DNA from 2 places in the Aeromonas sp. MdU4 genome. Region 1 is predicted to be linked to the other one. Evidence: riboswitches for the same ligand, from Rfam matches in the RefSeq annotation. Region 1 holds a riboswitch; the other holds the start of a gene.
The links. Region 1 has a riboswitch for thiamine pyrophosphate ahead of thiB (thiamine ABC transporter substrate binding subunit). Riboswitches for the same ligand answer to the same signal wherever they lie in the genome.
Positions count from the first base shown of each region.

Region 2: it holds a riboswitch for thiamine pyrophosphate, as region 1 does, so the genes downstream of both, thiC (phosphomethylpyrimidine synthase ThiC) here and thiB (thiamine ABC transporter substrate binding subunit) in region 1, are expected to answer to the same signal.

Region 1 covers NZ_JBHFMW010000018.1:125,078-139,857, reverse strand. The annotation lists gene ACE1BR_RS09925 (adenosylcobalamin-dependent ribonucleoside-diphosphate reductase) at 1-1,029, shown strand, start outside; gene ACE1BR_RS09920 (NrdJb) at 1,040-1,723, shown strand; gene ACE1BR_RS09915 (PhoH family protein) at 1,944-3,314, shown strand; gene thiQ (thiamine ABC transporter ATP-binding protein) at 3,384-4,088, opposite strand; gene thiP (thiamine/thiamine pyrophosphate ABC transporter permease) at 4,075-5,697, opposite strand; gene thiB (thiamine ABC transporter substrate binding subunit) at 5,694-6,674, opposite strand; TPP riboswitch at 6,735-6,825, opposite strand; gene ACE1BR_RS09895 (PilZ domain-containing protein) at 6,915-7,205, shown strand; gene ACE1BR_RS09890 (transglutaminase domain-containing protein) at 7,237-8,166, opposite strand; gene leuD (3-isopropylmalate dehydratase small subunit) at 8,284-8,883, opposite strand; gene leuC (3-isopropylmalate dehydratase large subunit) at 8,896-10,293, opposite strand; gene leuB (3-isopropylmalate dehydrogenase) at 10,327-11,412, opposite strand; gene leuA (2-isopropylmalate synthase) at 11,409-12,971, opposite strand; gene ACE1BR_RS09865 (TetR/AcrR family transcriptional regulator) at 13,380-14,000, shown strand; gene ACE1BR_RS09860 (phosphatase PAP2 family protein) at 14,127-14,630, shown strand; gene ACE1BR_RS09855 (MJ1255/VC2487 family glycosyltransferase) at 14,627-14,780, shown strand, end outside.
Region 2 covers NZ_JBHFMW010000029.1:101,213-115,992, reverse strand. The annotation lists gene thiE (thiamine phosphate synthase) at 1-1,436, opposite strand, end outside; gene thiC (phosphomethylpyrimidine synthase ThiC) at 1,433-3,424, opposite strand; TPP riboswitch at 3,704-3,816, opposite strand; gene ACE1BR_RS17680 (MerR family transcriptional regulator) at 3,894-4,409, opposite strand; gene ACE1BR_RS17675 (hypothetical protein) at 4,466-4,951, opposite strand; gene ACE1BR_RS17670 (hypothetical protein) at 5,038-5,460, opposite strand; gene ACE1BR_RS17665 (response regulator transcription factor) at 5,549-6,217, shown strand; gene ACE1BR_RS17660 (sensor histidine kinase) at 6,214-7,458, shown strand; gene rimK (30S ribosomal protein S6--L-glutamate ligase) at 7,543-8,439, opposite strand; gene ACE1BR_RS17650 (Gfo/Idh/MocA family oxidoreductase) at 8,553-9,707, opposite strand; gene metH (methionine synthase) at 9,715-13,398, opposite strand; gene ACE1BR_RS17640 (cation:proton antiporter) at 13,602-14,780, shown strand, end outside.

The DNA.
Region 1 (14,780 bases):
GTGGTGGAGATCAACCAGCTGCCGTTGGCCAAACAGCGCGAGGAGATCATCAACAAGCGCCGGCATGGCATGGGCTTCCTGGGGCTTGGCTCGACCCTGACCATGCTGCAGATCAAGTACGGTTCTGCCGCGTCCGTCGCCTTTACTGAGCAGGTATCCCAGGAGCTGGCGATGACCGGCTGGCAGGAGTCCCTGCGTCTGGCCAAGGAGAAAGGGTCAGCCCCCATTATGGATCAGGAGTTCGAAGTAACCGGCAAGATGCTGCGTCTGCGTCCCGAAATGGCTGCAGATGGCATCAAGGTGGGCGACAAGGTGAAGGGCAAGGTGCTGCATGCGCGTTATAGCCGCTATATGCAGCAGGTTGCCGACGTGGATCCTGCGCTGGTCGCCGAGTTGGCCGAAGTGGGTGGGCGTTTCACCCACCACAGCAGTATCGCACCGACCGGCACCATTTCGCTGTCACTGGCCAACAACGCCAGCAACGGCATCGAGCCGAGCTTCGCCCACCACTACAGCCGCAACGTCATCAAGCCGGGCAAGAAGAGCAAGGAGAGTGTGGATGTCTACTCCTTCGAGCTGCTGGCCTATCGCGAGCTGGTGAACCCGGCTGCTATGCCTTACAGCGATGATGAGGCGAGCCGTCTGCCGGACTATTTCATTACTGCCGACGACATCAGCCCGGCCCAGCACGTTGACATTCAGGCAGCGGCCCAGCGCTGGATTGACTCGTCCATCTCCAAGACCGCCAACGTGCCGACCGATTTCCCGTTCGAGCAGTTCAAGGACATCTACATGTATGCCTCGAACTCCGGCCTCAAGGGCTGCACTACCTTCCGTTTCAATCCAGAGGCTTTCCAGGGCGTGCTGGTGAAGGAGAAGGATCTGGAGAACACCCTGTACGATTTCACCCTGGAAGATGGCTCCGTTATTTCCGTCAAGGGGAACGAAGAGATCGAATACGATGGCGAGCTGCACACTGCTGCCAACCTCTACGATGCCTTGAAAGAAGGCTATTACGGTAAATTCTGAGAACGACATTATGGTCAAGAAGATCGACAAAAAAATCGTCGCCTACAAGGTGCGTACCAAGGATGAGCCGCAAGAAGATCTCGCTGCGCAGGATGACGTGGTGCACATGCACGAAACTGTGCTGCGTCCGGAGCGGCTGATGGGCACTACCTACAAGCTGAAGACGCCGGAGCATGTCTCCGAGCACTCGCTGTTCATCACCATCAATGACATCATTCTCAACGAGGGCACGGTGCACGAAACCCGCCGTCCGTTCGAGATCTTCATCAATTCCAAGAGCCTGGAACACTACCAGTGGATCGTGGCGCTGACCCGCATCATCTCGGCGGTGTTCCGCAAGGGGGGGGATGTCACCTTCCTGGTGGAGGAGCTGCGCTCGGTGTTTGATCCCAAGGGCGGCTACTGGAACAAGGGCAAGTACGTTCCATCATTGATCGCCGAAATTGGTAACGTGATCGAGAGCCATCTCACCGAGATCGGCATGCTCAAGGCAACCGGACTGGACGAGCATCAGCAGGCGTTTCTGGCCGAGAAACAGGCCGAACTCAAGGCGGCTCAGGACGCCGAAGAGCAACAGGCGAACAGTGGCTTTCCGGCCAATGCAGCGCTCTGCTACAAGTGTCATACCAAGGCGCTGGTGCTGAAGGATGGCTGCATGACCTGCCTCAACTGCGGCGACTCCAAGTGCGGTTAACAGGCATTCCTAAGTAGCTGAACGATAGAGAAAAGACCGGCCATTGCGCCGGTCTTTTCATTGCTGTTTTTATGCGCAATCAAATCAGGTGGCCCAGTGATTTGTTGCGTGATAGTAAAATCGGGCGTAGCGTTGAGGGTAATAAAACTGTCACGGCCGTGTGGTTTCAATGACATCTGAGATTCACACACGTGGCCCTTCAGTGCCAAGGAGGATGCTTATGGACAATACGGACCGAAAGCTGTTTATCCTGGATACCAACGTTCTGCTTCACGACCCCCTCGCTATCTACTCCTTCAAAGAGCACGACGTGCTCATCCCCATGACGGTGCTGGAAGAGCTCGATAACATCAAGGATCGTAACAAGGATGTCAGCCGCGACGCGCGGGTGGCCATTCGTGCGCTGGAAGATGTGTTTCGCGATGCTACCCCGGATCAGATCACTCAGGGCGTTCCGCTGGCTGGCGAAGCGAGCGGCAATATCTGCATCTTCAGCGATCACCATCTGCCGCAGGATGCCGAGGTGTTTACCGACAAGGAGGCCGACAACCGCATCATCAACGCGGCTCTCTATCTGCAAAAGCATGAGTTGAAGCGTCAAGTGGTGCTGGTCACCAAAGACATCAACATGCGCCTCAAGGCCAAAGGGGCCGGGCTTGCTCACGTTGAGGATTACCGCAGCGACCAGCTGATCGACGATATCCGCCTGCTGGCCAAAGGCTTTCAGGTGGTGCCCGGCAGCTTCTGGGAGCGGGTGGGCGAATGCGAAAGCGAGACCCATGGCCGCGACACCATCCATGTGATCGATGCCAATCTGCTGGAAGGCGTTCACGTCAACCAGTACCTGATCGACGAGGAGAACTTCTTCGCCGCCCGGGTGCTCAGCCATGATGGCAACAAGATCCGCATCAAGGATTTGGGCCGCGAGCGGCTGATGTCCCGCAAGGCGTGGGGTGTGCATCCCAAGAACGTCTATCAGGGGATGGCGCTGGATGCGTTGCTCGATCCGCACATCGATCTGGTGATCCTGACCGGCCCGGCCGGTTGCGGCAAGACCCTGCTGGCAATGGCGGCGGCGCTGGAGCTGGTGATTGAGAAGGGCATTTACGAGAAGGTGATCGTCACACGGAATACCCCGGAAATTGCCGAGAGCATCGGCTTCCTGCCCGGCACCGAGGAGGAGAAGATGATGCCCTGGCTGGCGGCGGTGACCGACACCCTGGAGGTGCTGCACAAGCAGGACGAGAACATGAGCGGCTCGCTCAGCTACATCATGGAGAAGGCCAACATCCAGTTCAAATCGGTCAACTTTATGCGCGGGCGCAGCATCCAGAACTCCTTCGTGCTGCTGGATGAGTGCCAGAACCTGACCGCGTCCCAGATCAAGACCATCATCACCCGCTGCGGGGAGGGCACCAAGATCGTCTGCTCCGGTAACCTGGCCCAGATCGACTCCAACTACCTGAGCCCGGTGACCTCAGGTCTGACCTACATCGTCGAGCGTTTCAAGGATTTTGACGGCAGTGCCAACATCTTCCTCAACGGCGTGGTACGCAGCAAACTCGCCTCCTTTGCCGAGGAAAATCTCTGATTTAACGGGATCTCTGCATGAGAAAGGGGAAGCCATCCGGCTTCCCCTTTTTTGATCCCCTTGCTCTCATTATCCCTGCGTGCGGCCCAGATAGCGCAGCAGTCCGGGATGATCGCTGTGTTGCAGGATATCTGGCTTTCCTTGCAGGGCGATGCGGCCCTCGTCGACGAACAGCACCTGATCGGCAATCAGCTGGGCATCTTCCGGGTTATGGGAAACCATCAGCACGGTAATGCCCTGCTCGCAGGCTAGACGCGCCACTTCGGCCAGCATCTCCCGACGCAGGGCGGGATCGAGGGCTGAGAAGGGTTCATCCAGCAGCAGCAACGGTTTGCCTCGCACCAGTGCCCGAGCCAGACCAACCCGCTGTTGCTGGCCGCCGGAGAGTTGCTCAGGCTGGCGGCTTAGCATCTCACCGAGGCCAACCCGTGCGGCTGCATCGATCACTTGTGCCCGCTGGGTTGCACTCAGGCGCAGACCCGGGTGCAAGCCGATGGCGATATTGTCGAACACCGACAGGTGGAGGAAGAGGTTGTGATCCTGAAACAGGGTGGTGACCGGGCGCTCGGCGGGGCCCAGCGGCAGCAGATCTTCGCCATCGAAACTGAGGCGGCCTGACTCCACCGGCACGAAGCCGGCGATCATCCCGAGCAGGGTCGACTTGCCTGCGCCGCTTGGGCCAATCAGCGCGGTGATCTCCCCCTTGGGCAGAGTCGCGCTGAAGCTGACGCGCCAGTCGGGGTAGCTGGTTACAAGCCTATCAATGTTCAGCATGTTTTCCTCCTAGCACCCGTTCCACCAGCCAGAACAGGGAGAAACAGAGAGTGAGCAGCAGCAGGGCGGTGGCGGCCGCCTCGGTCAGTCGGTAGCTGCCGAGCTGCTGGTAGAGCAGCCAGGGCAGGGTGGTGAGCTCCTGGCTGCCAAACATGGCGATGGCGCCGAGATCCCCCAGCGAGAGGATCATTGACAGCGCCATTGCCAGTGCCAGCGGACGGCGCAGCAGCGGCCACTCCACCAGCCGCAGGCGATGCAGGCCGCGCACCCCCAAGCTGTCCGCCAGCCGGTCGTATTGGCGTACCACCAACTGCATGGGTGCGGAGAGGGTGCGCAGCACATAGGGCAGCGCCATCAGGGCGTTGACCAGCACCACCAGCCAAGGGCCGAGGGCAAAGACATCGGTGAACGGCATAAACAGGATAAAGAGACCGGTGGAGAGCACCACCGCCGGGATCATCAGGATCATCGAGCCGCTGGCCTCCCACAGGGCCGCAGCACGCCGTTGGCGGGTGCGCACCTTGAGGTGACGGCTGGTCAGCAGCAGGCCGCTGCCGAGCAGAGTCGCCAGGGTGCCTGCTGCCAGTGCAATCAGCAGCGACTGGCCGCTTGCTTGCCACAGCTTGCTGGAGGTAAGCGCCGTCAGCAGGCCGGGGTGAAGGCCAGCCACCACGATAGCCAGCAGCGGTGGCAGAAAGATGGCGAGCCCGATACAGAGCGAAAGAATATCCACCACCGCCGTGCCCGGCTGGTGGCGATCCGGCCGCAGGCAGGGGCGACGGGGGGTCACCCTGCTGGCCGGGGTGCTCTGCAGCTTGTGCTGCAGGGCGAGCAGGGCGGCGGTCAGGATCAGCTGCACCAGCGCCAGTCCGCCCGCGGTAGCGAGATCGAAGTCAAAACGCAGCGCCTGATAAACGGCTACTTCCAGCGTGGTCGATTTGGGGCCGCCGCCCAGCGCCAGTACGGTGGTGAAGCTGGTGAAGCAGAGCATGAAGATGAGGCTGGTAAGTCCCGGCAATATGCCGCGAATGAGCGGCCACTCCAGCAGCCGGAAGATGTGGTTTGATCGCATGCCGAGCTGGCTGGCGAGGCGCCAGCTCGATTCGGGGATGCTCTCTATGCTCTGCAGCATGAGGCGGGCCGCCAGTGGCATGTTGAAGAAGACGTGGGCCAGCAGGATGCCAAACAGGCCGTAGAGGTAGTTGCCGGGATCGAGCCCCAAGGTGCGCAGCAACTGCGGCAGCCAACCCTGTTTGCCATGTACCGCCACGATGCCGAAGATGGCGATGATGACCGGCAGCACCAGCGAGAGGCCAAACAGCTTGATCAGCAGGGTGCGGCCAACGAAGCGGCGCCGTGCCAGCGCGCGGGCTACCGGAATGGCCAGCCCGAGGCTCAGCAGGGTGGAGAGAAGTGCCTGTCCCAGACTGAAGCCCAGCACGTGACGCAGATAAGGATCTGCGATCAGGGTGCGGGGGGCCAGTGAACCGGCTTGCCACAACAGGGCCGCAAGCGGCCCGAGGGATAACAGCAGGATCAACAATGTGGCTGCGCTGCCCGGCAGCCACCAGAGGGGACGAGCCTGTGGTTTCAGGAGGTGACGGCTCACTGGGTGACGGCTTGCAGCCACTCGCGGATCCACCCTTTGCGATTGGCGGCCACCTCATCGGCGCTGAAGGCCAGCGGCTTGCTGACGGTGATCATCTGCTCGAAACCTTTTGGCAGTTGGGTATCGATCACCGGATACATCCAGTTGCCGGTCGGGATCTCGTTCTGGAAGGCGGGGCTCACCATAAATTGCAGGAACTGATCGGCCAGCTTGCCCTGGATGGCGCTGTTCAGCTTGGCGGCCACTTCCACCTGACGGTAGTGCCCTTCCTCAAACGCCGCAGCCTGATACTGGGGCTTGTTCTCGGCAATCAGGTGGTAAGCGGGGGAGCTGGTGTAGGAGAGCACCATGTCCGCTTCGCCATCGAGGAACATGCCATAGGCTTCTGACCACCCCTTGGTGACGGTGACCGTCTTTTTGGCAAGCTCGGCCCAGGCGGCGGGCGCCTTGTCACCGTAGACAGACTTCATCCACAGCATCAGCCCCTGCCCCGGGGTAGAGGTGCGGGGATCCTGATAGATCACCTTGAGATCGGGTCGCTCTACCAGCTCTTTCAGGCTCTTGGGCGGCTGTTTGAGCTTCTCCTTGTCATAGACGAAAGCGAAGTAGCCGTAGTCGTAGGGGACGAAGGTCTTATCCTGCCAGCCACCCGGCACCTTGATGCCGTCGAGCTTGGCTGGATGGGGGGCGAACAGGCCGCTCTGCTTGGCTTCGCTGATAAGCGCATCGTCCAGCCCCAGCACCAGATCGGCCTTGCTGTGTTTGCCCTCCAGCCGCAGCCGGTTGAGGATGGCAACGCCATCTTCGAGGGGAACCAGATTGAGGTTGCAGCCGCACTCTTTCTCGAAGGCCTGTTTGATCTTGGGCCCCGGGCCCCACTCGGCAGTGAAGGAGCTGTAGGTGTAGACGGTGAGGGTGTCGGCGGCGAACGCGTTGGCCGACAGCAGGCCGGTGGTGACCAGCAGCAGGGTCTTCATGGGTGGCACTCCCTATTACTTGTTAATAATGAGGTGCCAGCGGGTGAGAGCGCAAAAAATGAGCGCCATGCCTCAAATTCCTCCGCCAGCATTATCTGGATCAGGTACACGGGTATAATCTCAGCGGTAAACCGCACCCCGTTTGAGAAACGAACCGCATTGTATTAACGTTCTTTTGGGTAGACCAGCACAATTGTGCAATGCCCATGATATGACGCCCACCCAACAGAGGATGTTCGCGTGCTTACCAATACCAAGGAAAGGCGTGCCTTTGCGCGCATGGTCATCAATGCTCCGGTCACCGTCTATCAGCAGCAGCTGGTGCTGGAGGGGATCTGCCGGGATCTCAGTGCCAACGGCATGGGGATTGCGGTATCTGAACACCAGCTCGACATCAATCAGCCAATCCGGATCAGTCTTGCCACCAACAGCAACCTGTTGCCCCCCTTTGAAGCCCACGCCCGCATTATCCGGGTGCTGGAGGAGGAGGGTGGATTGCTGCTGGCGGTGGAGTTTAAGACGCTGGGGTAATCCTCTCCCCCCATCGGTAGAGGAGAAGGGGTTACCCTTTGCCCTGAACCGGCTGCACACTCAACTGCTTGCTATCGACCAGCGTTTTGCTGGTCGATGCTATTTGGCCTGCTGGCAAGGTGGCGGGGCCGGTGGGCTCGAGCAGCAGATAGGATTGCCCCTGCCAGTTGATGGTTGCATCCCCCGGTTTGGTGGGCAGGTCAACGGCCAGCATTGCGTGGCCGGGGACGAAGACCATGGCCTGTTTCAATTCGGGAAAGAGCTGGGCCAGCAGGGCGGCCATCAGGGTTACCTTGCTGTCGCAGTCCCCCCGGTTCTGCTCCAGTACCTGACGGGGCGGGAGAAAACCCTTGCCCTGTCGGCCATTCAGACTGTCCAGCTGCTGGTAGGGAATGCTCTGGATAAAGGTAAGCATATGGGCCACGGTTTTCTGACGAGCTTCCGTTTCGGTGCTGCCCTGCTGTTTGAGCTGAGCCGCCAGCGGAGCCAGCCCAGTGCGGCTCTCAAGGGCGATCCGCACATGATCCTGCTTCACTGCCAGCTGACCATCCGGTGGTGTGAAATACTGGAAGTAGTGCTTGCTCAACCACGTCTGCTCCTCCTTGCCCCTTTGCGCCTCCAGCCATGCCATGGCCTCTTTGGCTTTATCCTGATTGTGGCTTTTCAGATGCAGTTCGAGGGAGGGGCGAGAGAGGGTGAATTGCACCTCGGGATAGTGTTCTCGCACCCCGCGCAGCAAGGTCTGCAGTACCTCCTCCTGCATTCTGGCCGGGCGATAGGCGATAAGAGGCGGCAGCTTGCCCTGTTCGAGCCGGTAGGTGAGCTGTTGGGGCTTGCCTTCGCTATCTTGCCAGCCGACGTTGATCTGGCCGAGGTCGTTGGTGAAGTGGGTTTGTGCCGCGCTGGCTGGCAGCGCAAACAACAGGGCACAGAGTAGAGGAATTGCCGTCGGTCTCTTCATCATCCTTTCCTGTAACGCGGGCCGGTTCCAGTGGCCCAGAGTGGGAAGCGTGGCGGACAGTAAAACAGGGAGCCGAAGCTCCCTGTTGATTCTACTCGTTTTTTTGCAACTGACGCGTTAAATCCAGCTCGGCTGCTTCGCTTCGAAGGTGCTGATGGCTGCCTCGTGTTGCAGGGTCAGGCCGATGGCATCCAGCCCGTTGAGCAGGCAGTAACGGCGGAACTCGTCGATCTCGAAGCCGAAGCTGATATCTCCGGCTCGTACCAGATTGGCCTCCAGATCTACCTCAATCTCGATACCCGGCTGGGCGGCGACCAGCTGGAACAGGGCGTCTACCTCCTCTTCCTTCAGGCGTACCGGCACCATGCCGTTGTTGATGGCGTTGCCGTAGAAAATGTCGGCAAAGCTCGGGGCAATGACGGTCCTGAAGCCGTAGTCGGCCAGCGCCCAGGGGGCGTGCTCGCGGCTCGAGCCACAACCGAAGTTCTCGCGGGCCAGCAGGATGCTGGCACCGGCGAATTGCGGCTGGTTCAGTACGAACTCGGGATTGGGCTGCTGACCGGCATCGTCGAGGAAGCGCCAGTCGTGGAACAGGTGCTTGCCAAAACCGATGCGGTTGACCTTCTGCAAAAACTGCTTGGGAATGATGGCGTCGGTGTCGACGTTGGCGCTGTCGAGGGGGACGACGATCCCTTTGTGTTGCTTGAAGCCTGTCATCGTTATCTCCTCTTACAGTGCGCGAATGTCGGCGAAGCGGCCGGTGACGGCGGCGGCGGCGGCCATGGCCGGGCTCACCAGATGGGTGCGACCGGCACGGCCCTGACGCCCTTCGAAGTTGCGGTTGCTGGTGGAGGCGCAGCGCTCCCCCGGTTGCAGCCTGTCGTTGTTCATCGCCAGACACATGGAGCAGCCGGGCAGGCGCCACTCAAAACCGGCCTCGATGAAGATCTTGTCGAGCCCCTCCGCTTCGGCTTGCGCCTTCACCTGCTCGGAACCCGGCACCACCAGCGCTTGCACGCCAGCGGCTACTTTGCGACCACGGGCGATGGCTGCAGCGGCGCGCAGGTCTTCGATGCGGCTGTTGGTGCAGGAACCGATAAACACCTTGTCGATGGCGACATCACAGAGCTTCTGGCCCGGTTGCAAGTCCATGTAGGCCAGAGCCTTGCGGGCGGACTGCTGCTCCATCAGATCGCTGAAGGATTCCGGTGCCGGAATGGGCTCATTGACGGCGATCACCTGACCCGGGTTGGTACCCCAGGTGACCTGCGGGGCGATGTCGGCGGCGTCCAGCACCATTTCAGCATCAAACTTGGCATCGGCGTCGCTCTTGAGGCTCTGCCAGTAGGCGATGGCCTGCTCCAGTGCTTCGCCCTTGGGGGCAAACTCCTTGCCACGGATGTAGTCGATGGTGGTCTGGTCGGGGGCGATCATCCCCGCCTTGGCGCCCAGCTCGATGGCCATGTTGCATACCGTCATCCGACCTTCCATGGTGAGGCCTTCGATGGCTTTGCCTGCGAACTCCACCACGTAACCGGTACCACCGGCATGGCCGACCCGGCCGATGATGGCAAGCACGACGTCCTTGGCGCTGATCCCTTCGGCCAGCTTGCCGTTGACCGAAATTCGCATGGTCTTGGCGCGGCCCTGTTTCAGGGTCTGGGTGGCCATCACATGTTCCACTTCGGAGGTGCCTATACCGAACGCCAGCGAACCGAAGGCGCCGTGGGTGGCAGTGTGGGAGTCGCCACAGACGATGGTGGTGCCGGGCAGGGTGATGCCGAGCTCGGGGCCCATCACATGGACGATCCCCTGATATTTGTGGTTGAGATCGTAGAGACGAACCCCGAACTCCTTGCAGTTGGCGGCCAGCGTCTCCATCTGGATGCGGGCCATCTCGCCGGAGGCAGCGATGTCCTTGGTGGTGGTGGAGACGTTGTGATCCATGGTGGCCCAAGTCAGATCCGGGCGACGCAGCTGGCGATTCATGGCGCGCAGGCCGTCAAATGCCTGCGGGCTGGTCACTTCATGTACCAGATGACGGTCGATGTAGATGAGGGGCGTTTCCCCTTCCACTTCCCGTACCACGTGGGCGTCGAATACTTTCTGATAGAGGGTCTTGGCCATTGCTTCTCTCTTCCTTGTTCTCTGTTATGCGGCTCAGATCCGGGCGGCGATCTGGCTGCCCATCTCGGATGTGCTCTGCACCGGATGGTGGGCGCTGGCCTGATGCAGGTCGGCGGTGAAGTAACCCTCGGCCAGGGTCTGGGCTACGGCCTGCTCGATGGCCTGGGCGGCAGCCTCCTGGCCCAGGCTGTAACGCAACATCAGGGCGGCGGAGAGGATCTGGGCGATGGGGTTGGCGATCCCTTTGCCGGCGATATCGGGGGCCGAGCCACCGGCCGGTTCGAACAGGCCGAAACCCGATTCGTTGAGGCTGGCAGAGGGGAGCAGTCCCATGGAGCCGGTGATCATGGCGCACTCGTCGGAGAGGATGTCACCGAACAGGTTGGAGCAGAGCAGCACGTCGAACTGGGACGGATCCTTGATGAGCTGCATGGTGGCGTTGTCGATGTACATGTGGTTCAGTGCCACGTCCGGGTAGGATTTGGCGACTTGCGTCACCACCTCGCGCCACAGGATGGAGGAGGCGAGCACATTGGCCTTGTCGATGGAGGTGACTTTGGCTTTGCGCACCCGGGCAGATTCGAAGGCAATCTTGGCGATGCGCTCAATCTCGAAGCGATGGTACACCTCGGTGTCGAACGCCTTCTCGTTCGCCCCTTCTCCCTCGCGCCCTTTGGGCTGGCCGAAGTAGATGCCGCCAGTCAGCTCGCGCACGCAGGCGATGTCAAAACCGCGATCGGAGATGTCGGCGCGCAGCGGGGAAAACTGCTCCAGACCGGTATAGATACGGGCCGGACGCAGGTTGCAGAACAGCTTGAAGTGGGCGCGCAGGGGCAGCAGGGCACCACGCTCCGGTTGATCGTTGGGTGGCAGATGCTCCCATTTCGGGCCGCCGACCGAGCCGAACAGCACGGCGTCGGCCGCCTCGCAGCCTGCAATGGTGCTCTGCGGCAGCGGGGTGCCGTGGTTGTCGATGGCGATGCCGCCTACATCGTGGCGATCATATTCGAAGGCGAGGCCGAACTTGGCTTGCACCTTTTCCAGCACCTTGACGGCTTCGGCCATCACTTCCGGGCCAATGCCGTCACCCGGCAATACTGCGATCCGATAACTGCTCATACTGTCTCCGTCTTGATAGTGTTATTTCGTTCCATCTGTTCGGCGACCTGATCGGCGCGCCAGATGCTGTTGATGACATGCAGAAGGGCATGGGCTGAAGATTCGATGATGTCGGTGGCCAGCCCCATGCCGTGGAATTTGCGGCCTTTGTACTCGGCGACGATATCGACCTGACCGAGGGCATCTTCCCCTTCGCCCTTAGCTTTGAGGGCATATTTGTCGATGCGGATCTCGTAGCCGGTGATACGGTTGATGCACTGGTAGACCGCATCCACCGGGCCGTTGCCGGTGGCCGCTTCGCAGATCAGATCTTGCCCTACCTTCAATTTGACCGAGGCGGTGGCCAGCACCGAGCTGCCGCTTTGCACCCCGAGGTACTCCAGCTTGAAGTGCTCCGGCTCTTCGTGGATCTGGCTGAAGAAGGCCAGCGCTTCGAGGTCGTAGTCGAACACCTGCCCCTTCTTGTCGGCCAGGGTCAGGAACTTGCCGTAGAGGTGATCGAGGTCGTAACTGCTCTCGGCATACCCCATGGACTCCATCCGGTGCTTGATGACGTGGCGGCCGGAGCGGGAGGTCATGTTGAGGTTGTTCTGGGTTAGGCCAATGCTCTCGGGGGTGATGATTTCGTAGGTATTTTTCGCCTTGAGCACGCCATCCTGATGGATGCCTGAGCTGTGGGAGAAGGCGTTGGCACCGACGATCGCCTTGTTGGGCTGCACCGGCATGTTGCACAACTGGCTGACCAGGGTGCTGGTGCGATGAATTTCGTTGTGGCGGATATTGGTCTGCACCCCGAGCAGGTCGGCGCGGGTTTTCAGGATCATCGCCACCTCTTCCAGCGAGCAGTTGCCCGCCCGTTCGCCGATGCCGTTGATGGTGCACTCGATCTGGCGGGCTCCCATCTGCACGGCGCCGATGGAGTTGGCTACCGAGAGGCCAAGGTCGTCGTGGCAGTGCACCGAGATGATGGCCTTGTCGATATTGGGCACCCGGTTGAACAGGGTGTGGATGATGCCGGAGAACTCGGTCGGTACCGTGTAGCCGACGGTATCCGGGATATTGATGGTGCGAGCGCCCGCCTTGATGGCGGCCTCCACCATGCGGCAGAGGTTATCAATCGGCGTGCGGCCCGCATCCTCGCAGGAGAACTCCACATCGTCGGTGTAGCGCAGTGCGTGTTTGATGGCGCTGGTACCCATCTCCAGTACATCCTCGAAGCTTTTTTTCAGCTTGCTCTCCACATGGATGGAGGAGGTGGAGATGAAGGTGTGGATGCGAAAGGCGTCGGCAACCCGCAAGGCTTCACCTGCGGCATCGATATCCTTGGGCAGGGCGCGGGCAAGGGCGCAGACCCGGCTGTTCTTGATGTGGCGGGCGATGGTTTGCACCGATTGAAAATCGCCGGGAGAAGAGACCGGGAAGCCCACCTCCATGACGTCGACACCGAGCCGCTCCAGTGCCTGGGCGATCTGCAGCTTCTCCTTGACTGTCAAACTGGCCGCCAGGGCCTGCTCACCATCACGCAAGGTGGTATCGAATATGATGACCCGATCTGACATGTGACTTCCCTCTTCCTAAGTTCGGTAACGTGCGTCCTGCGGCGGCATAAAAAAACCCGTGCAGGGTGCACGGGTTTTTGTAAATTCCGGCTATGCCTTAGCCCGGCTACAAGGATCCCGCGCGAGTTAACGCGATTAGGGAGAGTAGTAGTAGCGGGGTGGCAATATGCATGACGTTGTTATTCCTTCCAGTCGATAACCCTTTTACCAATATCGAGATTTTTATGCTGTGTCAACACGGATGGTCAGTATAAATCTGCTGACGTATTTAATCGGATTGTAAAGGATTGCAAATTTCCTTGTCCCATATTCGGCCCATGACCGATTATCTGGTCAATCCTGCTGTGCTCAATTCTTTGCACAACCAGATCGACTTATCAGCATTGGCTGAATTTTCTGAGGTGTTAAATGGAAAAACGTAGACCAGGTCGTCCGGTCGGACGTTCTGACATTCGTGACAAGTTGCTTGCTGCCGCCCGTGAGCGTTTTCTCAATACTCCCTATAGCAAGGTGACTACCCGCGAAATAGCGGAGCTGGCTGGCTCCAACCTGGCGATGATCCACTACTACTTCGGCAGTAAAGAGGGTCTGTACAAAGCGGTGCTGGGTGATGTGGCCGAGCCTCTCGACCATGCCTGGCAAGATGAGCACAGCAACCACAGCCTCAACGAGCTGCTCAACACCTACTATCAGGTGATGGCGCCCAATAGCGAGCTGACCTCTGCCATCTCCAGCGCATTGTCGACTGAAAAGAGCCCGGGCCGGGATTTTGTGCTGAACCGCCTGCTGGAGCGTCAGTTGCCGCAGTTCGATGCCCTGCTGGAAACCATGAAAACCAATGGCGAGCTGGGTGACAACCTGGATCCCGAGATGCTGAAGATCTCCTTCCTCAGCATGATGTGGCAGCCGTTCGTGATGAAAGATCTCTACGAGCAGGTGTTTGGTCTGAAGGTGGATGAACACTTCATGGCCCGTCTGGCGGATCACAACTGCCGTCTGATGGAGACCGGTCTGCGCGGCAATCACTGATTTTGCTGTAACGCCGAGATTAAAAAGGGCCATTCGGCCCTTTTTTCATAAATCTGTTATCCCCCGTTCAACACCCTGTCATCCCGCCTTCCTACTCTGCAAGAAGATCGCGTGGAAGGAGAGGCTATGAACAAGATCCAGCAATGGGACCTGCAGGTGTGCCGGGTCTGCCTGCTGCACGGCTATAACCGGCAGCAGGCGAGGGTGAGTCGCCTTGTCTCCCGCACCGGTGACGGCCCGCTTTACGCTGTGCTGGCCGCCCTGCTCTGGTGGCAGGGGGAGAGTGAACGCGAGCTGGTGAAGCTGGTACTGCTCGCCTTCGCCATCGAACTGCCCCTCTATCTGCTGCTGAAGAACAGCCTGAAACGGCAGCGGCCGGTCGGTTTGCCGGTCTTTATCACCCCTTCCGATCGCTACAGTCTCCCCTCCGGCCACACCGCCGCCGCCTTTCTGATGGCCACCATACTGGCGACCGGCTTTCCACTCTGGGCGCCCCTGCTGTTTGGCTGGGCCGCGCTGGTGGGGGCATCGCGATTATTACTCGGGGTCCACTACCTGAGCGATCTGGTGGCAGGCGCCCTGCTGGGTGGTGGCTGCGCCCTGCTGGCGCTCGGCTGGAGCCATCCATGAGGATACTGTTTGGTGTGCAAGGCACTGGCAACGGTCATATCAGTCGCAGTCGCACTCTGGCGCGGGCGCTGCGCAACGCCGGGGTCGAGGTGGATTATCTCTTTAGCGGCCGCCCCGCCGACCGCTACTTCGACATGGAGGCGTTCGGGG
Region 2 (14,780 bases), on a different contig from region 1:
TCGCTGATGCCGCCGATGGCTACCGTCGGCCACTCCGCCATCAGAGCGCGGTAGTGGTGCAGCCGCACCAACCCCTGCGGACGCGAAGGCATCGCCTTGGTGTTGGTCGGGAAGATATGGCCCAGCGCGATATAGGAGGGGGCCAGCTCGCGCGCCCGCATCAGCTCGAAGTAGCCGTGGGTGGAGATGCCAAGGCGCAGCCCGGCCCCCTGAATGGCGGCGAGATCGGCGGTCTCCATATCCTCCTGTCCCAGATGCACGCCCCAGGCACCCGCCTCGATGGCCTGCTGCCAGTAGTCGTTGATAAAGAGCCGCGCCCCATGGCGGCGGCCGAGCGCCACAGCCTCGGCAATGGCCGGTGCCACCTGAGCGGCGGGCAGATTCTTGATCCGCAGCTGGATGGTCTTGACCCCAGCCCCCAGCAGGCGGCGCAGCCATTTGACCGAATCCACCACCGGATAGAGGCCGAGGTTGTGTTCGGTCGGCGCAAAGGAGCCCTCCGGCAGGCGGGCGCTGCTTGTCTCATAAAGCCCGAAGCGGTGATCGAGGGTTGAACCCGCCAATACGGCGCGGGGGAAGTGAGCCAGATCGGCGGGCCAGCCGAGATGGGCGATGGGTCCCGGGCCTGCCCCCACTCCTTGCGCCGCCGCCAACCCCTGTTGCAGGTAGGCACGAGCGAGGGTGATGGCGTCCTCCACCGGGTAGTCCTGCGCCACCACGGCGGCGATAGCGCTGGCGTAGCAGCAGCCGGTGCCGTGGCCGTGGCGGGTATTCAGGCGCGGCGCCGCCAGCCAGAACTCGCGCTGCGCATCCTGGTAGTAGTCGAGGCAGAGCTCGCCGCTCCACTCCAGATGACCGCCCTTGACCAGCACGGCACGGGCGCCGAGTTCACGCAGCCGCCGGGCGGCGAGGCGCACCAGCTCGGGGCTGCTGACCGGCAGACCGGTCAGGGCCTCCAGCTCGGGGCCGTTGGGGGTGATCAAGGAGAGGCGCGGCAACAGCTGCTCGCGCACCGCCGCCAGCATATTGGGTTCCGCCATCGGGGTGCCGGTGCTGGCGATGGCCACCGGGTCGTAGACCACGAAGGGAGCCTCGATGGCCGCCAGTCGGCGGGCCAGCACCTCGACATGGAGCCGGGTCGGCAGCAGGCCGATCTTGATGGCGGCGGGTGGCAGATCGACGCTGAGGGCGTCAATCTGGGCGGTGAAGGTCTGCATCAGCACGGGGTCGACCATCTTCACCGCCACCGAGTTCTGGGCGGTGATGGCGGAGATAACCGAGCAGCCGTGCACGCCGAGGTCGTGCAATGTGTGCAAGTCGGCCTGAATACCGGCACCGCCGCCGGAGTCGGAACCGGCAATGGTCCAGACCACAGGCAGCAAGTCCGTCACGGGCGACAGATCGGCGGGGCTGACAGCCCCGCTTGCGCAGCTCACGCCTCCTCCCCTGCGGCCTGTTTCAGCGCCGCCGCCTGATGGTAGATCTCGCCACCGGTCTCCTTGAAGGTCTCTGCCATGCGGGCCATGCCGCTCTCCACCTGAGCCACCACCTGCTCCTGCTGACCATCCATACCGACCAGCTTGATCTCCACCGCTTCAAGCTTGGCTGCGTAGTCGCGCACATCCTGAGTGATCTTCATGGAGCAGAACTTGGGCCCGCACATGGAGCAGAAGTGAGCCACCTTGCCGGACTCCTGCGGCAGGGTCTCGTCGTGGTAGGCACGGGCGGTGTCGGGGTCGAGGGCCAGATTGAACTGATCCTCCCAGCGGAACTCGAAGCGCGCCTTGGACATGGCGTTGTCGCGGATCTGGGCGCCCGGATGCCCCTTGGCCAGATCGGCGGCGTGAGCGGCGATCTTGTAGGTAATCAGCCCCTGCTTCACATCCTCCTTGTTGGGCAGCCCCAGATGCTCCTTGGGGGTGACGTAGCAGAGCATGGCGCAGCCATACCAGCCGATGAGCGCGGCGCCGATGCCGGAGGTGAAGTGATCGTAACCCGGCGCGATGTCGGTGGTGAGCGGGCCCAGGGTATAGAAAGGCGCCTCGTGGCAGTGCTCCAGCTGCTCGGTCATGTTGCGCTCGATCATGTGCATCGGCACATGGCCCGGCCCCTCAATCATCACCTGCACGTCGTACTCCCACGCGATCTTGGTCAGCTCGCCCAGGGTGCGCAGCTCGGCGAACTGGGCCTCGTCGTTGGCGTCATAGACGGAGCCCGGGCGCAGACCGTCACCGAGGGACAGGGCCACGTCATAGGCGGCGCAGATCTCGCAGATTTCGCGGAAGTGCTGGTAGAGGAAGTTCTCCTTGTGGTGGGAGAGGCACCACTTGGCCATGATGCTGCCGCCGCGGGAGACGATGCCGGTGAGGCGCTTGGCGGTCATCGGCACGAAGCGCAGCAGGACGCCGGCGTGGATGGTGAAGTAGTCCACCCCCTGCTCGGCCTGCTCCAGCAGGGTGTCGCGGAACAGCTCCCAGGTGAGGTCTTCGGCGATGCCGTTGGTCTTCTCCAGCGCCTGATAGATGGGCACGGTACCGATGGGCACCGGGCTGTTGCGCAGGATCCACTCGCGGGTCTCGTGGATGTAGCGGCCGGTGGAGAGATCCATGACGGTGTCGGCGCCCCAGCGGGTGGACCAGACCAGCTTTTCCACCTCCTCTTCGATGCTGGAGGTGACCGCCGAGTTGCCGATGTTGGCGTTGATCTTCACCAGAAAATTGCGGCCGATGATCATCGGCTCCGCTTCCGGGTGGTTGATATTGCTGGGGATAATGGCGCGACCGGCGGCCACCTCATCGCGCACAAATTCGGGGGTGATGTTCTGGGGCAGGCGGGCACCGAAATCGCGGCCCGGATGCTGGGTGCGCAACAGTTCGGAGCGCACCCGCTCGCGCCCCATGTTCTCGCGAATGGCGATAAATTCCATCTCGGGAGTGACGATACCGGCACGGGCGTAGTGGAGCTGGGTGACCCGGCGGCCCTGCTTGGCACGGCGCGGTTTTGGCAAGTGCTCGAAGCGCAGGTGATCCAGCCCCTCGTCGGCCAGACGCTCCTGAGTGAAGGTGGAGCTGAGCCCCGGCAGGGCGTCGGTGTCATCGCGCTCCAGCACCCAGTGTTCCCGCAGGCGCGGCAGGCCGCAGCGCACGTCGATGGCGACCCCCTCCTCCCCGTAACGGCCCGAGGTGTCATAGACCGGCACCGGCTCGTTGGGCTCGAACCGGGGAGCCTCTTTGGTGCCGCCGACGAAGGTGTCGGCCAGCTGGATTTCCCGCAGCGGCACCCGGATATCGGCGCGGGAGCCTTCGATAAAGATGCGGCGGGAGTTGGGGTGAGCCATCCCCTTGAGGCTGTCGATAAATGCCTGGGCGCTGGAGCGCTGCTCGCGGCGGCTGGATTTGGCGGTATCAGATACAGAAGTAGACATAGCAAAACTCACATTAACTGGTTGAAGTTATGGGTGTTTGCTTGTCTGGAGTTCGAGGAGAAGATGAACTTGCGGCGGGGTATTTATGTCAGGAGGGAGTGCGCGCGGGATGGATCTCCGCTCTGCTGTTCTGCCACTTCCCGCTCTCTGCACTCTGTGGGCAAGGCGCCCCACGTGCTGGACAACCGGACGGGACAGACTCCCTCCTGTGCGCCCTGACCCATCAGGGTTACCCCTTCGATGAGCGGAAGAGGCTTGTTCCTCCTCCGGCGCGGTAACCCGCAAGTTACCCTTGTTCCCTTCGCAGGTTTTAACCTGATCAGGTTCCACGGATCCCGAATTAACGGTCTCAGCTTCGCGTCGTTCGACGGTCAGCACTCCGACAAGATGGCGCCAGTATAAGGGGGAAAATCTAAAGCACAAGCCGTTAACAATATGGGTCAACGGCTGGTGCTGTGGTCGGACCGGGTTACTCCCCGCGCGACCAGGTGCGGATGGCGGCGATCTCCGCGGTGGGGATCTGCAGGGATTCGAGGAATTCCTGATGGGCCTGTGGCTCCATCTTCTCGAACTGGATATGCCAGTTGCGCATCATCTCTTCGGTCATGCCTGCGGCCTGCATGATGGCAACCCAGCGTGCCTTGTCTACCATGGGGATCTCCTCGTGTGTCTGTTGGCGATAGAGGATGATGGCCCGCTGTTGCCGCCTCAGCTCGGCGATCTCCTGCTCCAGTCGCAGCAGATGACCATCGAGGCAGGAGTGGCTCTCCTGCCTTGCCGCCAGCAGGGTGCCGATCTCTTCGAGCGGCAGCCCCATGGCACGAAAGCTGGCGATCTGCCGCCCCCGTTCCAGCTCGGCCTCGCCATAGCGGCGATAGCCGTTCTCCCCGCGCAGGGCGGGAAGCAGCAGACCGAGACGTTCGTAATAGAGCAGGGTGGTGCGGCTCAGGCCCAGTTCTCTGGCCAGCCGGGTAATCGTCAACATAGGGGTTCCTTCATCCAACGGGCAGAGGATAAACCCGCCTATCGTAGACAGGTCAACTACTCCTCCGGATTGATGACAAGGATTTCGCTTAAGCGGCCCTGTTCGTCGCGGGTCAGCACCAGCGCACTCCCTTCATGCAGATCGGCGGCCGAGCCGTTGACCCAGCGAACAACCGGATTGAGTGATACTGTGCCCAGAGTGGCCAGCGTGAGCTGCCGGTCATCGAAGGATTGCAGGCGATCTTGCACCCGCTGCCACTGTCCGGATCCCGCCGGAGATCTGGCCGTCAGCAGCTCAATCCGGGTGGCCACCCCGTCGGCGACCAGCAGGGAGAGCTGGTCGCCGGGTTTGAGTGGCTGCGGCCAAATCTCCCCCTGCCGCCAAACCGGAGCGCTGCCTCGCTCCACCTCGATACCCTGAAATTGCAGATGGATGCCGTCATCGCGCTCCAGCTCCACCAGCCATAATTCGTCGGCTCCCGCCTGCGCCGCCCAGAGCGGTACACCCAGCATCCATGCACACCACTTTTTCGCTTGCTCCATCTTCGTTCGTCCCTGAACAAAAAGCCCATGCTGGACAAGCATGGGCTTCATTCGGGAGCATTTCTAATCGGAACGCAAAGATCGGATCAGTCATCCTCGCGGCAGCGGCTCAGGCGCATGCCGTCAAACTTGCACTCCAGCTCGAGCCAGCGCCCTTCAAACGGCGCCAGACTGTTGTCCGAGGTGGTGTAGCCCCAAATCCGCCCCCCTTCGACCGGCCCTTCCAGATCCATCTCGCCCTTGTCATCTTCGTCGAGGGCTTCGACCTTGCGCACATAGCGCACGCCGTTCTCCACCACGCCCTTCATCTCGACCCAGGTACCGCCGAGATCATCTTCGTTGAGCCAATCCTTGAAGCGGGTCTGATCGTCGATCACGAACGGCATGCCGTTGACCATCAGCTGGCCAAGCTGCCAGGTGGTGCGGCCGATCAGCTTGAATTCGGTCGCCTGTGCGGTGCCAAGTGGCAACAAGATCAGCAACAGGAGGGCGCAGAGAGACTTCTTCATCGGGGATCCTCGGGGTTACACTGGCACACAGGATGCCATATCCGGTGTGAAAAGAGCGTGAAACGCTCACCAACCAGGAGAGCAAAGCATGAAGATTTTGGTAGTGGAAGACAATCCTCAGGTGGCGGAGACCATCATGGATTATCTGGAGCTGGCCGGTCACCGCCTCGATTGTGCCTATCACGGTCAGGCCGCGCTGCAACTGCTGGAGGAGCAGCGTTTCGACGTCATCATCATGGATGTGATGATGCCGCGCCTCGATGGGCTCAGCACGGTAGCCCGCCTGCGCGAGCAGGGGATTGCCACCCCGGTACTGTTTCTCACCGCCCGCGACAGCCTGGAGGACAAGCTGGCGGGCTTCAAGGCGGGGGGCGATGACTATCTGGTCAAGCCGTTCGCCATGGAGGAGCTGGAGGTGCGGCTGCAAGCCCTCAGTCTGCGCGGCCCGCGCGGCGATGTGGGGGCCATCAGCTTTGGCGATCTGACGGTCGATGTCGCCAGCGGCCGCGCGACCCGCGCCGGTGAGCCCCTCAAGCTCGGCAAGATCCCGTTCCAGATCCTCGCGCTGCTGGCCCGCCGCGCCCCCGCCATCGTCAGCCGTCAGGAGGTGCTCGACACCGTCTGGGGGGATGAGGAGCCCGACTCCGACGCCCTGCGCAGCCACATCTACGCCCTGCGCAACGCGCTGGATAAACCCTTCCCGGCACCCATGCTGGAAACCCTGCATGGTCAGGGCTACCGACTGGTGAGCGAATGAGCCTGCCCAGCCTGCGCCACCGCCTGATCATGGCGCTCGGGGGCGCGGGCGTGGTGCTGCTGATCCTGCTCTCCGGCCTGATGATGGTGGCCGAAGACAAGATGGAGGAGCTGAGTCTGCGCCACTGGCTGGAGGCGGAAGTGACCCGCTACAGCGATGACTGGCTGCGGCTCGGCCCGGCCGCGGCGGCCCCGAGTCCCAGGCTGTTTTCCAGCTACTGGACCGAGGCGGGCCGCCTGCCGAAGTGGCTGCGGCCCTACCGGACCCCCGGCTTTTTCGAGCATCAGCTGGGCAAGGAGGACAAACACTTTCTGGTCGCCCGCCACCCCTCCGGAGAGGGGATGCTCTATCTGGTGTTCAACGACGATGCCGACGACTACCTCGATCCCTACGAAGACAAGCTGCGCGCCGCAACCTGGCTGATCGGGCTGGCACTGCTGCTTGGCTGCCTTGGCTTCGGCATCTGGCTGGTACGTCATATCACCGGGCCGCTGCAACGGCTGCAGCACAGGGTCGCCCACCTCACTCCGGATCAGGCAGATTTCGAGCCCGACGCCCCCTGGCAGGAGCTGCGCGATATCGAACTGGCACTGTTGGCCGGTAAACAGGAGGTGAGCGCGGTATTCGCCCGCGAGCAGGAGTTCAGCCGCTTCGCCAGCCACGAGCTGCGCACTCCCAACATGGTGATTCAGGGCTCGGCCGCCCTGCTCGGCAAGGTGACGGATCTGCCTGCTCCGGCAGCCCGCGCCACCACCCGCATCCGCGCCGCCGCCGACGAGATGGCGCTGCTCACCGAAACCTTCCTGCTGCTGGGTCGCAAGGAGGAGGTCGAGCGGCCACTGCAGCAGGTGACCCCGCTGATCCGCCAGGAGCTGGCCCGCCTCGCCCCGCTGTTGCAGCGGGAGGCTCTCGACATTCGCCTCACTCTGGACGAAACCAGCGAGGTGAATGCCCCCCTCTCCCTGCTCGCCATTGCCCTCGGCAACCTGCTGAAAAATGCCCTGAGCTATGCCGAGGGGCATATCGAGATCGAGCTGTGTGGCCCGGTGCTCACCATCAGCAACCCGACGGCGGCAGCGCCGGATCAGATCCTTGGCTACGGCTGCGGCCTCACCATCATCCAGCGTATCTGCGAGAAGCTGGGCTGGCAGATCGAGACCCGGCTGGAGGATGGCGTTTTCAGCGCAAGGCTGGCGATGATCGCCGCCGAACAGTTCCCTCTCCCTCCGGGAGAGGGCTAGGGTGAGGGCGCTGCGGCACCAGCCAGAAACAAGCAAGGCGCCCAAGGGCGCCCTGTTTCTATCTGATAGCTGCAAGCCCGAGGCTCACTCCGCCGGTTTGTTCTTGCGGCTCGCCTTGAGTTCGAGGAACTCGATGATCTTGCCTGCCACATCCTTGCCGGAAGCGGCTTCCACCCCTTGCAGGCCGGGGGAGGAGTTCACCTCCAGCACCAGCGGGCCGCGGGCGCTGCGCAGGATATCCACCCCCGCCACATCCAGCCCCATGATCTTGGCGGCCTGTACGGCGGTGGCGCGCTCTTCCGGGGTGATCTTGATCGCCTCGGCGGTGCCGCCACGGTGCAGGTTGGAGCGAAACTCCCCCGGCTGGGCCTGACGGCGCATGGCAGCCACCACCTTGCCATTGACCACCAAACAGCGGATGTCGGCGCCATTGGCCTCGCGGATATACTCCTGCACCAGGATGTTGTTATTGGTCTGGATAAAGGCCTCGATCACGCTCTCGGCAGCCTTCTGGGTTTCGCAGAGCACCACACCAATCCCCTGGGTCCCCTCCAGCAGCTTCACCACCAGCGGTGCACCACCCACCATGGTGATGAGATCCGGCACGTCGTGGGTGCTGTGGGCATAGCCGGTCACCGGCAGGCCGATGCCGTGGCGGGAGAGCAGCTGCATCGCCCGCAGCTTGTCGCGGGAGCGGCTGATGGCCACCGAGCTGTTGAGGGCCATGGTGTTCATCATTTCGAACTGGCGCAGCACGGCAGTGCCGTAGGCGGTAATGCTGGCCCCGATCCGGGGGATCACGGCGTCATAACTGCCCAGCTCCCCACCCTCGTAGTGAATGGAGGGGTTATGGGAAGCGATATTCATATAGCAGCGCAGGGTGTCGAGCACCTCGACCTGATGACCGCGCGCCTGAGCAACCTCAACCAGACGACAGGTGGAGTAGTTTTTCGGCTCACGGGATAAAATGGCAATCTTCATGAAAATGACAGACCTGATAATCGGGCTGGAGAGTATAAGGTGCCACGGAGCGCTGACAACGCCAATCCTTTCCCCTCACCATTTGCCTTTTTGTCATTACCCGTAAAACAGATTCAATGGGGCCCGCGCAACTGCTGCTGCAAGGTGAGCAGCAGGGTAACCTCTTGCAACCGGCGCGTCGTGGCCCCACCCCAGCCTTCAGCAGGCAGGGGCGCCAGCAGGGTTTGCGCGATGCAGTCGCGATAGAGCGGCCCTTCATGCAGCCACCGTTGCGCCTCTACCGACAGGTGTTCGGGCCCATGCAGGTGTTGGTCGCGCTTGTCGCTGCCACATGTCTCCCCGTAATAGTCCAGCCACTCCTGATTACCGCTGCGAAACAGCTCGATACGCCGTCCATCCTTGAGGTGCAGAACCAACCCCTTGCGCTCGATACCCGGCCCGGCGTACTTGTCGAGCCAAAGGACCAGCGGAACACCGGATGCTTCGCCGCGCAGACAGGCACGCCCTTCAGCACTCTCCAGATCGCCACGGGTAATGGGTTGGCCCAATCGATCGACCACCCCTTCAGCCACCAGCGTCAGCCGGTCATCGCCGTCGAGGGCCACCAGCAGCTCGCGGATCATCGCCAGCAGATGGGTACCGATATCTAGGATCACCCCGTCTGGGTGACACAGCACCCGCCGATCCGGCTCGCCGGTGGCAAAGTTGAGGGCATAGGGACGCCCCTCATCATCCATGCCACATGGCTCCAGCAAGAAGCCCTCTACCAACGCGACCTCCGCCAGCGTGACAGGTGCAATCGTGCCAAACAGTGGAGTATTTGGCTGAAAGTTCGACGAAGGGTTCGGTTGAGTGCACGGCTGCCAGCTGTCATCCAACGCCCCACGCAACAACCGCTGAACGGCATTGCGGGCCATCCAGTGATCCAGTGCCAGCACCCGGGCGGCGATCTGCGGATCGGCCAGCAGCTGTTGCAATCTGGCTTGGTGGGCCAACGTCGCCACCACCGGCTTCTCCACCAGAATCAAGGGAATGGCGCTCTCCAGCGCCTGCTCCAGCACCGGCAGATGCAGCAGAGAGGGGGTCGCAATCACCAGCCGATCGAGGGGCTGCGCCAGCAGCGCCTCAAGGGTTGGCAACGAGGTCACCCCCGGCAGGCTGCGGGCTGGGTCAAAACCCCATAGCCGCACTTCGGCACTAAGGGTGTGCAAGGCCGGTAGATAGGCGGTTTCGACAATGCTCCCCAAACCAACCAAGCCAATCTTCATCAGCACCTCAATTGAGATTGGGGGCGAGCCAGCGCTCGGCCTCTGCCAACGTCATCCCCTTGCGGGCGGCGTAATCTTCCACCTGATCTTGCTGGATCTGCGCTACCGCGAAGTATTTGCTGTCAGGGTGGGAGAAGTACCAGCCCGACACCGCCGCCCCCGGCCACATGGCATAGGATTCGGTGAGCTGCATGCCGATGGCTTGTTCCACTTCCAGCAGCTCCCAGATGCTGCCCTTTTCGGTGTGCTCCGGGCAGGCCGGATAACCGGGTGCCGGGCGGATGCCCTGATAGTTCTCGCGAATAAGCTCCTCGTTGCTGAGGGCTTCATCAGGGGCATAACCCCAATGCACCTTGCGCACCTGTTCGTGCAGGTACTCGGCAAACGCCTCGGCGAGGCGATCGCACACCGCCTGAATGAGGATGGCGTTGTAGTCATCGTGATCCGCCTTGTAAGCCTTGGCGATAGCCTCCTCACCGATGCCGCCGGTCACCGCGAAGGCGCCGATCCAGTCGGCTTTGCCGCTCTCTTTCGGCGCCACATAGTCCGCCAGACAGTAGTTGGGGAAGCCCTGCTTCTCACTCTGCTGACGCAGGTGGTGCAGCACCTTGATGACTTCGCTGCGCGACTCGTCGCTATAGACCTCGATGCTGTCCCCCACTGCGTTGGCCGGGAACAGGCCGATAATACCGGCGCAGCGCACGCTCTGATCCTTTTCCAACTGATCGAGCATGGCGTTGGCATCGGCAAACAGCTTGGTCGCCTCCTCGCCGATGATCTCGTCCTCGAGGATGCGCGGATACTTACCTGCCAGCTCCCAGCTGAGGAAGAACGGCGTCCAGTCGATGTAGGGGCGCAGCACCGAAATGGGTACATTCTCGAACTTCTGCACACCCGGCTCGCGAGGCTTGGGCGGCTGGTAGCCAACCCAGTCCAGCTTGTGCCGGTTGGCACGAGCGTGGGCCAGACTGACCGGGCGGGAGCGCGGCTGCTTGCGGGCGTGCTGATCCCGGGCAATCTCGTACTCCTTGTCGATGCGGGCGACAAACGCCGCCTTGAGATCCGGACTGAGCAGGCTCTGGGCCACCCCCACCGCGCGGGAGGCGTTGGAGACATAGACCACCGGCTCGGAGTAGTTCTGCTCGATCTTCACCGCAGTGTGCGCCTTGGAGGTGGTGGCACCGCCGATCAGCAGCGGCAGCTTGAAGCCCTGACGCTCCATCTCCTTGGCCACGTGCACCATCTCGTCCAGCGACGGAGTGATGAGGCCAGACAACCCGATGATATCGGCGCCCACTTCCCGCGCGGTCTTGAGGATGGTCTCGCAGGAGACCATGACCCCGAGGTCGACAATCTCGAAGTTGTTGCACTGCAGCACCACCCCGACGATGTTCTTGCCGATGTCGTGCACATCCCCTTTCACAGTGGCGAGTACGATCTTGCCATTGCTGGAGCCGCCCGATTTTTCTGCCTCGATATAGGGCTGCAGATAGGCCACCGCCCGCTTCATCACCCGGGCCGATTTCACCACTTGCGGCAGGAACATCTTGCCCGCACCGAACAGGTCACCGACCACGTTCATGCCATCCATCAGCGGCCCCTCGATGACGTGCAGCGGCTTCTCGGCCCCGGCGCGCGCCTCTTCGGTATCCTCTTCGATAAAGTCGGTGATCCCCTTGACCAGTGCGTGCTCCAGCCGCTTGCCCACCGGCCAGCTGCGCCATGCCTGATCCCGCGGATCCTCCGCCTGGGCACCGGCACCGCGATACTTCTCGGCGATGGCCAGCAGCTCTTCGGTGGCGTTGTCATTGAGGTTGAGCACTACCGCCTCGACCTTCTCTTTCAGCTCCGCCGGAATGTCTTCATAGATGGCGAGCTGACCGGCGTTGACGATCCCCATGTCCATGCCGTTCTTGATGGCGTGGTAGAGGAAGACCGCGTGAATGGCTTCACGCACCGGCTCGTTGCCACGGAATGAAAACGAGACGTTGGAGACGCCGCCGGAGATCATGGCGTGGGGCAGGTTCGTCTTGATGTCCTTCACCGCGTCGATGAAGTCCACCGCGTAGTTGTTGTGTTCATCGATGCCGGTCGCCACCGCGAAGATGTTGGGATCGAAGATGATGTCTTCCGGCGGGAAACCAACCTGATCCACCAGAATGCGGTAGGCCCGCTGACAGATCTCGAACTTGCGGGCGCGGGTATCAGCCTGACCTTTCTCGTCAAACGCCATCACGATAACTGCTGCGCCGTAGCGACGCAGCAGTCTGGCCTGCTGGATGAACTTCTCCTCTCCCTCCTTCATGGAGATGGAGTTGACCACCGGCTTGCCCTGCACACACTTGAGGCCCGCTTCCAGCACTTCCCACTTGGAGGAATCGATCATCACCGGCACCCGGGCTATATCCGGCTCACCGGCGATGAGATTGAGGAAGCGCACCATGGCCGCTTCGGCGTCCAGCATCCCCTCATCCATGTTGATGTCGATGATCTGGGCGCCGCTCTCTACCTGCTGCTTCGCGACATCCAGCGCCTCGTCGTAGAGCCCCTCCTTGATCAACCGCTTGAACTTGGCCGAACCGGTGACGTTGGTGCGCTCACCCACGTTCACGAACATGGAATCAGGGGTAATGATCAGCGGCTCAAGACCCGACAACCGGCATGCCACCGGCAGCTCGGGCAGCGCGCGCGGCTTGAGGCCCGCCACGGCGTCCGCCATGGCGCGAATATGGGTCGGGGTGGTGCCGCAGCAGCCGCCAACGATATTGAGAAAACCGCTCTGGGCCCACTCGCGGATATGGCTCGCCATCTCGGCGGCATCCAGATCGTACTCGCCAAAGGCGTTGGGCAGCCCGGCGTTGGGGTGGGCACTGACATGGGTCTCGCTGATACGCGACAGCTCTTCGACATACTGACGCAGCTCATCCGGTCCGAGCGCACAGTTGAGGCCGAACGAGACCGGTTTGACGTGGCGCAGGGAGTGATAGAAGGCTTCGGTGGTCTGGCCGGAGAGGGTACGACCGGAGGCATCGGTAATGGTGCCGGAGATCATCACCGGCAGGCTGTAACCCAGCGCCTCGAACACCCCTTCCACCGCGAAAGCGGCCGCCTTGGCGTTGAGGGTATCGAAGATGGTCTCGATCAGAATGATGTCGGCGCCACCCTCGATCAGGGCATGGGTCGATTCGGTATAGGCGGCCACCAGCTGGTCATAGGTGACGTTGCGTTTGCCGGGGTCGTTCACATCCGGCGAGATGGAGGCGGTACGGTTGGTCGGGCCCAGTACCCCTGCCACGAAGCGCGGCTTGTGGGGCTCTTTCGCCGTCCACTCGTCCGCCACGGCGCGGGCCAGCCGGGCCGCCTCGCGGTTGATCTCGGCCGAAAATGCTTCCATCTCGTAATCGGCCATGGCGATGCGCGTGGCGTTGAAGGTGTTGGTCTCGAGAATGTCGGCCCCGGCAGCGCAATACTGCTCATGGATCTCGCGGATCACCGCCGGACGGGTCAGCACCAGCAGATCGTTGTTGCCCTTGATGTCGGTGTGCCAGTCGGCAAACCGCTCGCCCCGATAGTCCGCCTCTCCCAGCTTGTAGCCCTGGATCATGGTGCCCATGGCCCCGTCGATGATCAGGATCCGATCCTTGAGACAGGCTTCCAGTTTGTTTGTCACATCCGACTTTTTGTTCGACACCGCTCGTTCCTCTCACATCCATGCAACTGCGTAACAAGCATCCTAACAGCAAACAAAAAAAATGGAAATCTAGCCGTCTATCTGTCTAAACATGCCGAGATATACTCCTTTATGGGTAATGAGTAACATAGGGCTCGAGAGTACCCTATGCCCGTCCCGCATGGGGATACGTGCTTGCTGTCTACTAATGAGAAAAAATAACTATGAGCGTCTACTACACACTCTGTTTTCTGGCAGCGTTGGCGATCTTTATCGCCTTTGCCAACCAGTATGTTGTGAAGATCCAGACCACCATCGCCATCACAGCCGGTTCCATGCTGATCTCCGCGCTGCTGGTGCTGTTCGGTAAAATGGGCTGGTTCAATCTGGAACCTCTTGCTGTCAAAACCATGGAGAGCATCGACTTCCAGAACTTCCTGCTGAAGGGGATTCTGGGCTTCCTGCTGTTTGCCGGTGGGCTGGGGATCAACCTCAAGGCACTGCGCAGCCAGAAGTGGGAGATCACCATTCTGGCCATCATTGCCACCCTGCTTTCTACCTTCTTGATTGGCTACGGTTTCTGGTTCATCGCCAAACTGCTGGGCTGGGATCTGCCGCTGGTCTACTGCATGCTGTTCGGTGCGCTCATCTCCCCTACCGACCCGATTGCCGTGCTGGCCATCGTCAAGAAGATGAAAGCGCCACCCCAGATCGCCATCCAGATCGAAGGGGAGTCCCTGTTCAACGACGGTGTTGGTCTGGTGATCTTCGCCACCGTCTATGCCGTCGCGTTTGGCGGTGTCGAGCCCACCTTTGGCAGCGTCGCCGGTCTGTTCCTGCATGAAGCCCTCGGTGGCATCCTGTTTGGTGCCGTGCTGGGCGTCATCGCTCACGTGATGATCAGCGCCACCGACGACGGTTCGCTGGAACTGCTGCTGACCCTCTGCATCCCGACCGCCGGTTTTGCCCTCGCCAACATGATCGGTGTCTCCGGCGCACTGGCCATGGTGGTTACCGGCATCATGATCGGTAACTGGACCCGTCAATCCGGCTTCTCCGAGCAGAGCCGCCATCACCTGGATCACTTCTGGGAGTTGATGGATCAGTTCCTCAACGCCCTGCTGTTCCTGCTGATCGGTCTGGCGCTGGTACTGCTGGAACTCTCCTGGCATGACTGGGTACTGCTGGTCATCGCGGTGCCGCTCTGCCTGGCTGCCCGCTTCATCAGCGTGTCGCTGCCCTATGTGGCCTTCCGCAAATTCCGTACTTACAACACCTTCTCGGTGCGGATCCTCACCTGGGGTGGTCTGCGCGGTGGTCTGGCGATGGCCATGGCACTGGCACTGCCTTCCGGCGTCATGATGATCCCGGAACACGGCGTTGACCTGCGTCAGGTCATCCTG